DNA from 2 places in the Methylotenera mobilis JLW8 genome. Region 2 is predicted to be linked to the other one. Evidence: riboswitches for the same ligand, from Rfam matches in the RefSeq annotation. Region 2 holds a riboswitch; the other holds the start of a gene.
What was found. A riboswitch is a leader RNA that binds a small molecule or an ion and turns the genes downstream of it on or off. The one in region 2 is predicted to bind cobalamin.

Region 1 (3,178 bases), 770 kb from region 2:
TTGGAAACCCATGATACCCATGCCCACCGGGCGATGACGGGTATTGGAATTACGCGCCTTGCCTACAGGATAGAAATTGATATCCACCACGTTATCTAACATGCGCATACCGACTTTGATCGTCGCCTGCAATTTGTCGTTATCTAACTCTAAATTTCCGTTAACTTCTTTTAAATGTTGCAATAAGTTCACAGAGCCCAGGTTGCACACAGCAATTTCAGTATCAGAAGTATTCAATGTGATTTCTGTACACAGGTTTGAGCTATGCACCACACCTACGTGCTGCTGTGGTGAGCGAATGTTGCATGGGTCTTTAAAGGTGATCCAAGGATGGCCTGTTTCAAACAACATGGACAACATCTTGCGCCACATTTGAATTGCAGGAACACGTTTGAATAGCTTGATTTCACCGGTGTCAGCACGGCGCTCATACTCTACATAAGCTTTTTCAAAAGCTTTACCGTATTTGTCATGCAAATCAGGTACGTCGGATGGAGAGAACAATGTCCACTCGCCCTGCTCCGTCACACGGCGCATGAACAGGTCTGGAATCCAGTGCGCGGTATTCATGTCATGCGTACGGCGACGGTCATCACCGGTGTTTTTACGCAAGTCTAAAAACTCTTCGATGTCCAAGTGCCAGGTTTCCAGGTAACCACACACCGCACCTTTACGCTTACCACCTTGGTTCACAGCCACTGCGGTGTCATTCACCACTTTTAAGAATGGAATCACGCCTTGGCTCTTGCCATTAGTACCTTTGATACGTGCGCCTAATGAGCGCACCGGTGTCCAGTCGTTACCTAAACCGCCTGCATATTTTTGCAGTAGCGCGTTTTCTTTAATGCCTTGGTAGATGCCATCCAAGTCATCGCTCACGGTAGTGAGGTAGCATGAAGAAAGCTGTGAATGCAATGTGCCGGCGTTGAATAAGGTAGGTGTTGAGCTCATAAAGTCGAACGTACTCAATACGTTATAGAACTCAATTGCTCGCGCTTCGCGGTCAATTTCATTAATCGCCAAGCCCATCGCCACGCGCATAAAGAAGATTTGCGGTAGTTCAATACGACGCTCTTCGATATGCAAGAAATAACGGTCATACAGGGTTTGAATACCTAAGTAACCAAATTGGAAGTCGCGCTCTTTTACCAAAGCATTTGCGAGTTTATCTAAATCGAACTGCGCCAAACGTGGATCCAGCAAATCTGCATCGATACCGATTTTGATATAGCGTGGGAAATATTCTGCATAGTGTGCGTCCATCTCAGCATGGCTTACACGTTCGCCCAGCACCTCTGCACGTACTAAATCCAGTTGCAGACGCGCTGTTACATAGTTGTAAGCTGGTTCGGTTTCAATCAAGCTACGCGCAGAAAGAATCAGCGCTTTGTACACTTCAGTGAATGGAATTCCATCGTATAAATCGCGTACAGCTTGCTCAACCACTAGGTTCACATCAACTTCATTACCTAAATTTAAGCAGGCTTCAGCCACCATCTCATTCAATTGTTTGATATTAAGCGGCACTAGTTTGCCGTCGATATTTACGTTCAAAGCATGGCTTGGTTCGCTGGTGGTCGCTTTTTCGGCAGCACGCTCCGCGTTGCGTTTTTCACGGTAAAGCACGTATGCACGTGCTACGTCGTGGTTACCATTGCGCATGAGCGCTAATTCAACCTGGTCTTGGATATCCTCAATATGAATGGAGCCGCCGGTTGGCAAACGGCGAATTAGGGCATGATTAACGATTTGACTGAGCGAAGTGACCTGGTCGCGTACGCGCTGTGAAGCGGCACTGTGATTGCCTTCAACTGCCAAGAACGCCTTGGTAATAGCGATAGAAATTTTGTCTAAATTAAATGTTACAGCGGCACCATTACGGCGAATCACTTGCAACATAGGTAACATTGTAGCTTGTACTGAATCAGTACTTGAAGATGGTTTTATATCATCCATTTGTTTTCCCTTTTTAATAAAGGGCAGGTACGCTTTGGACAGCGAGCATCTTCTGCAATAGAAAAATGCGCCAAACAAAGACCAGCATGGCGGATAGATTAAATCTATCCATCTGCCGAGGACACCCCGCCTCAAACGTTATAAAAGTATTCACCCCAGTGCGGTGTGAAAAATGTCTACGGCAGGTCTCCTGGCTTTCAGGTCATCATTATTTTGCTAGCCTTCCCAAATTTTAATTCACTAAAATTCAGTGGCGAGAAATACAAAATAACTCTCTGATTACAGTTGCGGGGGCAGCCCCGGTATTGATGTTTGCGTTACGCCAAACTTCGCACCGGATTCCCTATTATCTTAAATTTCGACTGAAAAATAAGAACCGTATGCGAGAAATATAACGCAATATAACGGGTGGTTGCAATATAAAAAACACAATATATTGATATTGGTCTGATTTAAAATTCCATATATATGTTTTATAAGGATTTTTTAATTAATTTATTTTTGTGTGTTAAAAGCAGAAATCAGGCATGGTGCGCTTGCCTCTAGTCCTTCAGAATAAGCTTTGGTTTTACGATATTACTTGGCTAACCAGCCTTGATCACGCGTTGTTGAGGCTAGTGCTGATACATGCATCAATTAAATTTAATTTTGTTCAGCAGTTGGTCGTTGGCATCGTAGTAATAAGCCTCATAAGAAATTTTTTTGATCGAATATACCTTTTCAATCACGATTTTAGACGCATCGCCTTTGTGAGCCTGTACCAAGGTTTGCTTGGCGAGTGTTAATGAGCTCACTGGGATAATACGTTCAAGTTCAAAGCCTTCGCTATACTTAAACTCAACGCTGTACAGTAAATCATTCCAACTGAATGATGCGTCATAACCTTTTGCCATACGCATGACGTGTATGCTTGGGTTATGCATTTCTTGCACGCGTAAAATTGCACTGTTAAACAGTAGCGCACCTGATACCACCATTGCGCCGTAGCCAAACTTACTGAACCTAGCAGTGGATATTCTGGGCAGAATAAATTTCATTAGATAAGTTGCAAGCACGGCAGCTGCCGCGACGATCAGGCCAATTTCTAACACTTTAAGCGTAAATAAGCATAGGTAAGCATATAAAAAGAGCTTGATGATATGTAGCAAAATTTCATTAGCGGCGCGGGTGGCAACGATTTCAGTTTTAACTAAGCCATAGCGTAAATATACGCCATTAAATA
Region 2 (3,178 bases):
TAACGATTAGCTTGGCGTGGAGTTAAGTTATCTGTCGCCTCATCTCTTGGTGACTGTACAGTGAAGTTTCCACTTAAGAGTAAGTTGTCGCTTACATTCCAACTGGCATCTGTTGTCACACCTTGTATTTCAACTTTGCCAACGTTGATAGGGCAGAAGCCGCCAAGCGTGCAACTTGGAGTGGCAGGGCCTGCATTCGCGAGTAAGCTGCGAATTTTGTTCTGGAATACAACCACGCCAGCATTAAACTTGCCACCCGTGTATTTAACTCCAGCCTCTACGTTGTCTGACTTTTCTGGAGATAGCGTAGGATCACCAAAGTTTGGATAATACAATTGGTTAAAAGTAGGTGCTCTAAATGCTTTGCCATAATTAGCGGTAACGCGCCATTGAGGCGTGATGCGATAACCATAACCGGCACCGCCAGTGGTGAAATTGCCATACTGAGTGTTATGGTCTTCGCGTACAGAGGCTTGTACGGAGTGGTTGCCATGATCCAATAGGTAGCTAGCTAAGAAGCTATCATTGTTACGCTCTTTTTTGAATTTGGTTTTAACGTTGGCTACGCTGCTGACGTCTTGCTCAAGTCGATCATAAGCCAAGGTAAGTTTGCCCAGTGGCAAAGTAAAGTCATTTTGCCAAGAGAGCTGTTGTTGCTCAGTACGATACTTACTTATGCCTTTAGGGTTGTAGGTAGAGCTTGCTTTGGATGTGTTCGGTTTTGCATAGCTATCTGAGTCATCTACCCCCATGCCAAGCTTGAATGTACTATGCCAGAAATCAGTAAATTGGTTTTTGCTGGTAAAAGCATAGCTTTGTAGCGTTTGCTCAGTAAAGTTCTCGTAATTAGAACCATCAAACTCGTTGTGCCCTTTGCTCTCAAAGAACTGCAGTCCCCATGTGTGGCCTTTTGCCAGCTCAAGTTCTGCATAAGCGGAAGTGCTTAAGTTGCGGTAGCTGTCATCGTCTGAGTCTTTGCCTGTGCGGATGCGACGGGCGGAAAAGCTGTCAGTATCCAAACTGCTGACGTTTACGCCATACTTAAGTGCGTTGATACCGCCGTTGATGCCAAACTCTGCAGTTTTTGTATTGTAAGAACCTAGGCCTACCGCGGCATTCACTAATGGTTTATCCGATAAGCTTTTGCGTGTAAAAATCTGAATCACGCCGCCAATTGCATCAGCACCATATAGGCTAGATGCAGGACCACGTAAGATTTCTATTTTTTCGATTTGGCCTAGTGGAATGTTTTCAAAAGAGGTCCTCCCTAGCGTAGCGGAGTTCATGCGTAGGCCATCAACTAGCACTACTGTTTGTTCTGAGCTGGTGCCTCTTAAAAAGACGCTGGCCTCAGTGCCCGCACCTCCGGTAGTAACAATCTGTACGCCAGGTTGCTGGCGCAGAACGTCAGTAATAGAACCTGCGCCCATGCGCTCTATTTCTTCTCGGTCAATTATAGTTACGTCGCCGATCACATTTTGGCGTGCTTGTGGCGTACGTGTGGCTGTCACTACAACCTCGTCTAAGTTGATGGTGTCTGTAGCGTAGACTGTTGGATGAAACGCTAGGCCAATCAGGCCAGCGATGATTTTTTTGTTCATTTGAATTTCCCTATGCGACATGCGACCCCGCATGTAACTGATAACTAAGGAAATACAGAAAGGATAAGTGTCGAAACGAAAAGAATTCACGGCACAAGTTTGTACTTGTGCGCTACGTTTTGAACAACCGTCACCCCGCGGTATTTCCAACTAATTGTTGCGAGGCCGGTCTCCGGGCTCGTGAATGACATGTTTTGCACCTTCCCAAGCAGGGGCTATCAAAATAGCGTGGCTCAGTGGTTTATTGCAAAACAATATGATTGAAAATCATATTCACTTACCGTTGCGGGGGCAGCACAGGGATTGTTATCCGCTCAGAATGACGTATTAACGCACCTATTTCCCAGTTTCACCTTGTTTGTTAACAACAAACATGGCACCTATCAACAACGACAATTATAACGTTTAAAGATTCAATCAGGCGAACTATCTGGGATAAATTTATTTGTAATGTGTTGTAATACTTTTAAAAATCGCTGTTAGCTATTGACTACAATCATTTTTTTCAATTATAGTGATTGTATGGACGCAGACTTAACAGCACTAGAGCAAAAACTGTTGCAATTAATTGCACGGTATAACGAGCTACGCGACGAGAACGCGCGCCTACGTGTTGATCTAGGCGCTATGGAATCTGATACCGCTTTGCTAAAAGCGAACATGGCTCAAGCCAGCGAACGTATCGAAGCGTTAATGCAAAGCCTGCCTTAGTTTTCAATAAACGATTATTTTCGAGTAAAAGCTAATGAGTGAAATTAAAGGCGTTGATGTCAATATCATGGGGCGTGACTTTACCGTGTCATGCACGGATGAAGAGCGTCCAGGTTTGCTTAATGCCGTCAATTTTTTAGACAAGAAAATGCGCGATATTCGCGATAGCGGCAAAGTTATCGGGGTGGAGCGTATTGCGATTATGACTGCGCTCAATTTGTCTTATGAGCTGCTCAATAGTAAAAGCGGCGATGTGAATATCGGCGATATCAAGCGTAGAATCTCTATGATGCAAGATCAGATAGATCAAGCTTGTGAGCTAAAATAAGTATTTTTACAAGTAATTTATTTAGATCGCTATTACGTTTTCTTGATAGCGTTTTCTTGTAACTGGAGTAGAATCAATTCAATCGTTTTATGATTAAAAATAAAACGTCAGGTTATACAGTTTGTTCTCTGCGGCGTGGTTTAGGCTAATAATTCCTTGAACTAGTTTATAGCATCGGTTTTAGTCATTCGAGTTGTTGTGTGAGCGCTCTCATGGTGAGTTCTTTTAGAACCCCTTGGCGAGTGACCCTAATGCGCTCTAGGCTGTTACCACTTGAGCCTTTTTGGTTCAGGATGCTGGCTTAGGCTACGTCCGTGGAGAACTCCTTACTTGATCGCAGGCCTGCTACCTGGATCTATCTTAAGGCGTGATATTTCAAGTCCGCCAAGCTCACAATTTCCAAGCACTTTTCATGACAGCTTTCTAGTATCACTGGCGGTGCAAATCCAGCCTCTGATGCCTCTAGCCAGCGGCTTGCGCACAAGCACCAGCGGTCGCCAGCGCGTAATCCCTCAAAGCCGTATTCGGGACGTGGTGT

Region 1: another riboswitch for cobalamin. It lies ahead of MMOL_RS09735 (ribonucleoside-diphosphate reductase subunit alpha); the one in region 2 lies ahead of MMOL_RS01425 (TonB-dependent receptor domain-containing protein).

What each region holds. Positions count from the first base shown of each region.
Region 1 covers NC_012968.1:2,090,329-2,093,506, reverse strand. The annotation lists gene MMOL_RS09735 (ribonucleoside-diphosphate reductase subunit alpha) at 1-1,956, opposite strand, end outside; cobalamin riboswitch at 2,120-2,352, opposite strand; gene MMOL_RS09730 (sulfite exporter TauE/SafE family protein) at 2,589-3,178, opposite strand, start outside.
Region 2 covers NC_012968.1:310,409-313,586, forward strand. The annotation lists gene MMOL_RS01425 (TonB-dependent receptor domain-containing protein) at 1-1,601, opposite strand, end outside; cobalamin riboswitch at 1,748-2,000, opposite strand; gene MMOL_RS01430 (hypothetical protein) at 2,124-2,312, shown strand; gene MMOL_RS01435 (cell division protein ZapA) at 2,347-2,640, shown strand; gene MMOL_RS01440 (DUF2237 family protein) at 2,996-3,178, opposite strand, start outside.